DNA from 3 places in the Vibrio sp. J502 genome. Region 1 is predicted to be linked to each of the others. Evidence: predicted binding sites of a transcription regulator. Region 1 holds the regulator's gene; each other region holds the start of a gene.

Evidence for each region. The regulator CRP, encoded in region 1, controls carbon source genes, mostly activating them, when cyclic AMP is high. The targets are predictions, from matches to a motif close to TGTGANNNNNNTCACA.
Region 2: the regulator CRP is predicted to act here: its motif matches at 1,396-1,411, upstream of N5E84_RS02780 (CidA/LrgA family protein).
Region 3: the regulator CRP is predicted to act here: its motif matches at 1,824-1,839, upstream of recB (exodeoxyribonuclease V subunit beta).

The regions. Positions count from the first base shown of each region.
Region 1 covers NZ_CP104554.1:3,197,717-3,201,001, forward strand. Annotated here, with positions in the region: gene astD (succinylglutamate-semialdehyde dehydrogenase) at 1-809, shown strand, start outside; gene N5E84_RS14895 (DUF1338 domain-containing protein) at 878-1,672, shown strand; gene crp (cAMP-activated global transcriptional regulator CRP) at 1,776-2,408, opposite strand; gene N5E84_RS14905 (phosphoribulokinase) at 2,650-3,285, opposite strand, start outside.
Region 2 covers NZ_CP104554.1:550,899-554,183, reverse strand. Annotated here, with positions in the region: gene fldA (flavodoxin FldA) at 1-161, shown strand, start outside; gene N5E84_RS02785 (LrgB family protein) at 232-933, opposite strand; gene N5E84_RS02780 (CidA/LrgA family protein) at 930-1,376, opposite strand; gene N5E84_RS02775 (LysR family transcriptional regulator) at 1,493-2,377, shown strand; gene N5E84_RS02770 (DUF4442 domain-containing protein) at 2,374-2,892, opposite strand; gene fcrX (ferric iron uptake transcriptional regulator FcrX) at 3,107-3,285, shown strand, end outside.
Region 3 covers NZ_CP104554.1:320,364-323,648, forward strand. Annotated here, with positions in the region: gene recC (exodeoxyribonuclease V subunit gamma) at 1-1,656, shown strand, start outside; gene recB (exodeoxyribonuclease V subunit beta) at 1,930-3,285, shown strand, end outside.

The DNA.
Region 1 (3,285 bases):
TTTTTACTGGCAGCGCAAATACAGGTCATTTACTCCATCGCCAGTTTGCTGGGCAGCCGGGGAAAATGCTGGCTTTAGAAATGGGCGGCAACAACCCAATGGTCATCTCTAAGCAGTATGGCGAGCTTGATGCGGCAGTGTATACCATTATTCAATCCGCATTTTTAAGTGCAGGCCAGCGCTGTACCTGCGCACGGCGTCTTTACGTTCCTGAAGGGAATGAAGGTGATCTGTTACTTGAAAAGCTGGTCAGTGCCACTCAAAAATTGCGTATTGATCATCCCTTTGCTGAGCCAGCACCTTTTATGGGGCCACAAATATCACAAGCGGCGGCGCAGTTCATTCTTGCTGCTCAGGATAATTTACGCACCTTAGGTGGCGTCAGCTTGCTGGCCGCGACACCTTTGCAGGCGGCGTTTGTCACTCCGGGCATTATTGATGTCACCGCAGTTAGTCAATTGCCTGATGAAGAGTATTTCGGGCCATTGTTACAAGTCGTGCGTTACCAAAGCTTAGATCGAGCGGTGCAACTGGCTAATGAAACTCGCTTTGGTTTATCGGCAGGCTTAGTGTCGACCAATGATGCCGAATGGGATTACTTTGTCGATCATATCCGCGCTGGCATTGTAAATCGTAATCGACAATTAACCGGAGCCAGTGGTGATGCACCGTTTGGTGGGCCGGGAGCATCGGGAAATTTAAGACCAAGCGCCTATTACGCGGCCGATTACTGCGCATACCCAATGGCATCAATGGAAGGTTGTTCGACTGAACTGCCTGCCACGCTCAGCCCAGGGGTTGAGCTATAGCAGTAAACTTTATCTAAAACCCCATGCCTACTAGCATGGTTTAAACCGAGCACAGACAAGGAGGCGTTATGACGCCAACCGTTTTATTTCAATCATTATGGAATGACTACATTCAGCGCCTTTGCCCTTCTGCCGACAAAGTCCATCACTTGCTTCAAGAAGACGAAGCCTTGATTAATGACCATATTGCGTTGCGAACCTTCAATGTTGCGCCATTAGGTATTGAAACGCTGGCTAAGCCTTTTCTTGCCTTAGGCTACCTTGCCTGTGGTGATTATGTGTTTGAAAGTAAGAAGCTGGTAGCGAAGCACTATGAACACCCTGATCCGACCCAGCCTAAAGTATTCATAAGCGAGCTGAAAGTGGAAGAGTGCTCACCTGTGCTCCAAGCCATTGTGGAGAAACTGCTACATCAAGTCGATAGCAATAAATTAAACAGCAGTGACTTTTTATATGGCGGTCGCCTGTGGCAACTAAGCTACAGCGATTATTTGCAGCTTGCCAACGAAAGTGAATACGCCGCTTGGTTGGCGGCGCATGGTTATGGCGCAAACCATTTCACTGTTAGTGTTAATCAACTGCAGGCGTTTAATGAAGTGAAAGTGGTCAATGATCATCTACGCCAAGCGGGTTTTACCATCAATGAAAATGGTGGAGAAGTGAAAGGTACACCTGATGTGCTGCTTGAGCAGTCGTCGACCATGGCCGATAAAGTATCAGTGCAATTTACGGAAGGGGTGGAGGTGATTCCCGGTGGATTCTATGAATTTGCCAAACGCTATCCAATGGCCAACGGTGAACTCTATAGCGGTTTTGTGGCGGCCTCTGCAGATAAAATATTTGAAAGCACAGACATGCAATAGCCTCTCATCTTTTTACTTTCGTACTGAAATATCGCCAAAGAAAAAGCCACCTGAGTTCCCCAAGGTGGCTTTATGCATTCAATCTCAATCATTTTGATTGAAATTAACGAGTTCCGTACACCACGATAGTTTTACCGTGGGCAGAAATTAAATTCTGCTCTTCGAGCATCTTCAAAATACGTCCCACAGTTTCACGAGAACAGCCTACAATTTGGCCGATCTCTTGACGGGTGATTTTGATTTGCATGCCATCTGGGTGCGTCATTGCATCAGGTTGTTTCGCTAGGTTGAGTAGCGTTTGTGCAATACGACCCGTCACGTCTAGGAAGGCTAAATCGCCTACTTTTTGACTGGTGACTTGCAGGCGTCGAGAAATTTGTGCAGACAGACGCATTAAGATGTCTGGGTTCACTTGGATAAGCTGACGGAATTTCTTAAATGAAATTTCCGCAACTTCACAAGGAGATTTTGCACGAACCCAAGCAGTACGCTCTTGGTCTTCTTCGAATAGACCAAGCTCACCGATAAAGTCACCTTGGTTGAGGTAAGAGAGGATCATCTCTTTACCTTCTTCGTCTTTAATCAATACCGCTACCGAGCCTTTGACGATGTAGTACAGCGTCTCTGCTTTTTCGCCCGCATGAATCAACGTGCTTTTCGATGGGTATTTATGAATATGACAGTGTGAAAGAAACCACTCTAGTGTTGGATCGGTTTGAGGTTTACCTAGAACCATAATATCTCACTTCCTCTGCAGGGTACGCTTGCCGCTTTCCATATTGTAGCTAAGCCTAAAATAAGCTTACTAGGATAAGAGCACTTTCCAAATGCTGCAAGCTAACTTGTGTTTCGGTTAAGGATAGTATCCTTTTTCAGAAACGATTTCTTGATTTTAATCGTGTCAGTGGCATGATTTTTTACGCAAAACTGTGCACATGATCACGGTATGAAAAGTAACCGTCAACTTGTCCGATCACTTAGCCAATTTTACCTGTTTCAATCAATTGCTGCAGGATCGGTCTGACGATCAATTCCATCGCAAAACTCATCTTGCCACCCGGTACCACAATGGTGTTGTGGCGCGACATAAAAGAGCCATCAATCATGGCGAGCAGATAGGGGAAATCAACATTCTTTATACCGCGCAGGCGTATCACGACGAAGCTTTCATCCAAACTAGGGATGCCCTTGGCGTTAAGTGGGTTTGAAGTATCAACCGTCGGTACCCGTTGGAAGTTGATGTGAGTTCGCGAGAATTGGGGGGTGATGTAATTGAGGTAATCGTCCATTGAACGGACGATGGAATCCATCACCGCTTCACGTGAATGGCCTCTATCACGTGTATCACGCACGTATTTTTGTATCCACTCAAGGTTAACGATTGGCACCATGCCTATCAAAAAATCGACATGCTGCGCGACGTTTACATCGCCATCGACTACACCGCCATGCAGACCTTCGTAAAACATCACATCCGAGTTTTCTGGTAAATCTTGCCAAGGTGTAAAGGTGCCGGGCATTTGATTGTAGGGCACAGCTTCGTCAAAAGAGTGCAGATAACGACGAACTTGGCCTGTGCCTAATTTCCCATATTGGCGGAAAAATTCTTCCAA
Region 2 (3,285 bases), 720 kb from region 1:
ATGAATTCGAAGCCTCTAAAGCCTTGGTTGCGGGTGACAATAGCCACTTTATTGGTTTATGCATCGATGAAGATCGTCAACCAGAGCTGACTGAACAGCGCGTCAGCACATGGGTTAAGCAGATTTATGAAGAGATGTGTTTAGCCGAACTTGAAGGCTAATCTCTTAAACATAAAAGATCCCCTTGCGAGGGGATTTTTTATTGACCCGTATACAACAGCACTCTTTTCTTTACCAAAGTAGACGGCCGATAAATGGAGCAAGCAACACAGTGACCATACCCGCAATCATCATCACCACACTCGACACTACCCCTTCAGCATTGCCAATTTGATACGCTTTTGCCGTTCCTGCACCGTGCGCGGAAGCGCCAAGACTGGCTCCTTTACCAAGCCCAGAGCGAATGGATAATAACGCTAACACCACTTCACCTACCGCCATGCCTATCACCCCAGTAAGTACCACAAACAGAGCAGTCAGATCACTTTGCCCACCAATTGACTTCGTCGCCTCAACAGCAAAAGGCGTGGTAATCGAGCGCATCGCTAAACTGCGCTGAAGCATATCGGGTAATTCAAACCAACGAGCCAACAAAACCGTGCTCCCCACAGAAACCACAACCGATACGATCACTCCCACGGATAGAGAGAGCCAGTGGCGCTTGATCAACAATCGGTTGTCATAGACCGGAATAGCAAAAGCCACTGTCGCCGGACCAAGTAGCCACAATAACCAATGAGATTCTGCCATATAGGTTTGGTAAGGGATGTGAAAGATCATCACAACAGCCACTAACAATATAGGGGCCAATAGCAGCGGCATTAAGAAAATAGAACGTTTACGTTGATAAAGGCACTTGCTGCCATAGTAAAAAGCCAAGGTTAGCAGCAAGCAAAATACACCAAGCAGCGTTGAGGTAAGTAGTGAGCTCATGATGAACGCTCCACTTTGGTTAGGCGTATTGCCCGGTTGCTTTTTCTACGCGCTAATATCAGCTCTAAACGATACATTTTATCAACGGTCCAAGCAGTAATAGCAATGACCATGATGGTACTAATGACAAGTACCGCCATAATTCGTAACCCTTGCTGTTGCATTAACTCTTGATAGTTAACGACCGCAATGACCGCTGGTACAAAGAACAACAGCATTTCCGCCAATAACCAAGTTGCTCCCTTGCGCAGCCAATCAACTTTTACAACTCGCATAATCACTAAAGTTAACAGCAATAGCATGCCCGTTAAATTTGCTGGTAAAGGAATATGAAAAGTGCTGACTAGAAAATCCGCCAAAAACCAGATCATTGATAGCGCAACAACTTGTACCACTGTTTGCAGATTGTTTTTTACTCTTTGGCTGTTTCTTATTCTTTGCATGATGAGACTAATGCCGTTTTGTGAAATTAGTCACATTATATTAAGCCATAAAACCATCGTAAAATGACTTTTTATTATCATTTTCATGCCAAAATGGAATGATAAAAGGAGATATTATGGATATTAAAGCACTGCGCTATTTTGTTGAATTGGTCAATCAACAAAGCTTTACCCGCGCATCCGAGCAACTGTTCGTTACCCAGCCCACCATCAGTAAGATGATCCGCAGTTTAGAGCAGGAAATTGAACAGCCACTACTACATCGTGAAGGTCGACGTTTCTGGCTTACCGATGCAGGAGAGGTTGTCTATCAAAGAGCGCTAGAGATCTTAGCGCAGATGTCTCAGTTAGAAGCCGAGCTGGTCGATCTCAATCAGGTAAAGCGGGGACAACTGCATCTCGGAATTCCACCAATGGTTGGACACCTTTACGCAGGTCTGATCCGCCAATACCGTCAAACCTACCCTCATGTAGAGCTCACCATCGTTGAGTATGGCGGACGTAAAATAGAGCAAGCTATCCTCAATGGCGAAATTGACGTAGCCGTCACCATGCTTTCGCCTCATCCGATTGATAATCTGCGGTCACTCTCCTTAGACAGTTACCCCATTTGCGCCGTACTCCCTGATACATCCCCTTGGAAGCAGCAAGAAGCTATCGGTTGGGAGCAACTACAAAATGAGCCATTTTACCTCTATACCCATGATTTTACGCTGAGTGACTACATCCACTCATTCTGCCTACAACACGGATTTACACCACAAGTTGCAGCGCGCAGTAGCCAATGGGATTTTTTAGTCGCGTTGGTCAAAAGTGGCGTAGGCGTTGCCTTTCTACCCGAACCACTTTGTCGACGAATTCAAGGAGAAGGCGTCTTAGTCAAACCGATGACACCCAGTATTGATTGGCACTTAGGATTAATATGGCACGCGGAACGGTACGTTTCTCGCACCGCCGAAGCTTGGATTGAGCTGTGCCAAATGCAGAACGAACAGCCTTAGCGATCACAAAAAGTAACCATTTTGTCTGCATCACTCTCTTCTCTATATTTAGGTTTTTTGCGCACGTACAATTTACGTTGCACTTCAGAGACCACTTCGCCTTTGGCATCCTTAACATGGATAACAAATTCCGGAAAGCATTTATCCCCATTGGCCGTGCTCACTAAGATTGAATCCAGTTGGTCTTGCGTTATCAGAAACTCCGCATACAAATCAGAATGGCCCGGTTTGATAAAGTTGATGCTGGCCTCTTTGTCCCATACGTAATATTGCTCACCCAAAATCCCCATTAACATCAACGAGTAAACAGGGTCAGTAAGAGAGAAAATGCTGCCACCATACTGAGTGCGATTGGCATTTTTGTTCCACCACCGCAGCTTTAGGCGCATTTTCACCTGACGGAAGTCGCTACTAATTTCATCAATGTGGATACCAGCTCCCCAAAAAGGAGGCCAGCTATTTAACGCCCACTTAACAATATTTGGCTTATAAAATCTTGCTAAAGAGTGATTCATTCCGTGCTCACCTTTTAAACCTATCGACTCAATCACTAATAAATGTTACGCAATTGTAACTGGTAAGAGCTGTTATATCAGTGATATTGCGCGGCTTTGTGACAAATATAAAGTAACCCTTTGAACTTCGTGGTTTATTGTTAGCAGTGACTCCCCTATAATGATCGCAATTATGAATTCTGTTAACTGCTGCAGATCATCAACAGGAAAGTGTATGTCAGATAATAACCAAGCGCTCAAGGATGCAGGTCTTAAAGTTACCCTTCCTAGGCTAAAAATTTTAGAAGTGCTACAGCAGCCTGAATGCCAACATATCAGCGCTGAAGAACTGTATAAGAAATTGATTGATCTTGGTGAAGAAATCGGTCTTGCGACTGTTTATCGAGTATTAAA
Region 3 (3,285 bases), 490 kb from region 1:
CTCGGTGAGATGCTTGGCGATTTTTTCAAGGTTGAGCTGGAAGGGGAGCTCGCACTCAAGTCGATTCGCGACACCTTGTCGCAGTTAAAAGATCAACTGGCCGAGGCCGGTTATGAGCAAGCACTTGCGCCAAGTATTATTACTCAATATTTGCAAAACAAATTGTCAGGTACGCGCATCAGCCAGCGTTTTCTGGCGGGACAAGTCAATTTCTGTACTTTAATGCCAATGCGTTCCATCCCTTTTAAAACCGTTTGTTTACTAGGAATGAACGATGGCGTTTACCCGCGCACTATGCCAGCCGAAGGGTTTGATTTGATGAACGGTCGCACCCGCGCTGGCGATCGCTCGCGGCGTGATGATGACCGCTATTTGTTCTTAGAAGCGATGCTCTCGGCGCAGCAAACCTTGTACATCAGCTACGTTGGACGCTCAATTCAAGATAATACCGAACGCGTTCCTTCAGTGTTGGTCTCTGAGCTTTTAGAGTATTGCCAACAAAATTACTGTTTGGTCGGGGATGAAGCGCTTGGCAGCGATCAATCGGCCAAAAATTTAGCCTGTGCTTTAACGACCACTCACGCCATGGTGCCTTTTAGCCCTAATGCTTTTTTGAGTAAAACCGGTAGCTATGCCAAAGAGTGGCTACCTGCCGCCAGTCGGCAAGGGCGAGCCAGTGGTGAGTTTAATCTCGCCCTGAGCGATTATTTACAAGGGGCGAGCTTTCCTGTCAGTTTAGATCTGGTTGAGCTGCAACGGTTTTGGCGTTTGCCTGTGCAATATTTCTTTAACCGTCGCCTTAAAGTGACGTTCGAGCCTCCGTTACCGGTAATGGAAGATGATGAACCCTTTGCCTTAAATGGCTTAGAGAGCTACCAGTTACGCGATGAACTGCTAGAGTTGCTGCTTGATCAACCTAATTCACCGCATGCCCTTGAGAGATTCATTGACCAGCAGCGCGCGCAAGGAAAGTTACCGATTGGTGCTTTTGGATCCTTGGAATTTGAAACTAATCGCGTGCAAGCACAAGAATTGGCGCAAAGAATCGCTTTCTTATGCCATTCGCCACTTGATGACCAAGAGATCGATCTGCGATTTGAATTGTTTGGTGAAGGCAAAAACGTACAACTGACGGGGTGGCTGACTAAGCGCTATCAATCCGGTTTAGTGCGCTACCGCAGTGGTTCGATTCGCGCGCAGGACTATTTAGCCGCGTGGATTGATCATCTCTCACTAGCGGCGATGGGCGAAAGTCAACCTACTCATTTGATGGGCTACGATCGTAAAGAAGGTGTGCAGCATTTTATTTATCCGCCCATGCCCGATACCAAACAAGCCAAAGCGTTGCTCGCAGAACTGGTGGGTTTGTTTTATCAAGGTATGACAGCGCCGCTCGCTTACTTTCCAAAAACCGCGTTAGCCTGTGTGGAAGCTGGCTTCAGCCGTGGTCAATGGGTTGATGATCGCGATAAATCGCTCAAGAAAATGGCCGATAGCTTTAATGAAAGTTACATGAGCCACGGTGAAGGAAGCAATGTTTACATCGCGCGGATTTGGCCGCAGTGGAATGAAGCCTTAGCTGAGCAGGTGCGTTTATTGGCCACGTTGGTGATGCAAGGACCACGATTGTGGGTTCAAGTGGCGCAGGATGTTTAGCGATGGATAACTGCTTGGAAAGTAAAGTGGCCGCCAGTCAATCATTATTGTGTAGGGCGTTTTCTGTACGGCCACAGGTCAGAGCGACCATGATTTGGTTGGTTCGCATCATCGTGAGATTGACGAAACACGTGGCGCGGATAGTAAAGGCTGCCCGTTTGGCGAACCGTGAGAAAGATCTCACAACGTCTTAATTTATAAACTTATTTTGATTATTCATACCATTATTCAAGCGCGATCACATTCGCTTGCGTATTCAAAGGCTAACTGTTTATGAGTATGACCCCGGCTACGGTCACAACACCATTAAATACCCTTACGTTCCCGCTGCACGGTGCAAGGCTTATCGAAGCGTCGGCGGGCACAGGTAAAACCTTCACCATTGCAGGTTTGTATTTGCGCCTGTTACTTGGGCATGGTGATGCAAAGTCACGTCATCAAGTGCCACTGACGGTCGATCAAATTCTAGTGGTTACTTTTACTGAAGCTGCCACTGCTGAGCTTCGCGACCGTATTCGGCGGCGCATTCATGAGGCGCGTATCGCTTTTTCGCGCGGTTTCAGTGATGACCCTGTTATCAAACCGCTACTTGAGCAAACCCGTCATCACAAGCAAGCGGCGCAAATATTACTGCAAGCGGAACGGCAGATGGATGAAGCGGCAGTCTATACCATTCACGGTTTTTGCCAGCGTATGCTCACCCAAAATGCGTTTGAATCGGGAAGCCGTTTTAATAACGAATTTGTGACCGATGAAAGTCATCTAAAAGCGCAAGTGGTCGCGGATTATTGGCGTCGTCAGTTCTATCCGTTGTCGATTCAGCTTGCTGCGGAAGTGCGCCGTTTATGGTCATCACCAGCGGCGCTGCTTGAAAAAATCAGTGGCTATTTAACTGGCTCGGCGCTAACGCTCTCTGTTGAAGCGATGAGTGGCGATTTAAGCGCGCTTTATCAATCGTGCCTGTCACGCATAGAGTCGTTAAAAAAGCAGTGGCTTGATTCATGCGATGATTTACCGCCGTGCATTGAAGCTTCAGATTTGCATGCAGCAACCAAGAAAGCGTTACTGAAACGGCTAGAAGGGTTAGCGTTGTGGGCAAGCAACCCACAGCATGAATTGAACCTACCGAGTGAATTACAAGAGTTTGCACAAAGCGCGTTGGAAGCTAAGTCGAAAAAAGGTCAACCCCCGCAACATGCGCTGTTCACGACCATTGAGCTCTTTTTGCAACAACCCATCAGCTTAGAAGCGCCGCTGCTGGCGCACGCTATTACTCATTGCCGAGCCATGCTTGCCAAAGCGAAAGCACAAAAGCAGTGGTTATCGTTTGATGATTTGCTCACTCAGCTTTCTGCCGCGATAGATAATGATGAGCTGGGCATACTGACTGAGCGGATTCGCAGCCTTTACCCCGTTGCGATGATCGATGAATTCCAAGATACCGATCCGCTGCAATACAGTATTTTTAGCCGCATTTATCTGCCTAAGGCTGAATGCGGTTTGTTTATGATTGGCGACCCAAAACAAGCGATTTACGCGTTTCGTGGTGCAGACATTTTTACCTACATCAAAGCGCGTAAACAGGTGAGCGCACACTACACCTTGGGGACCAACTGGCGTTCTAGCGCG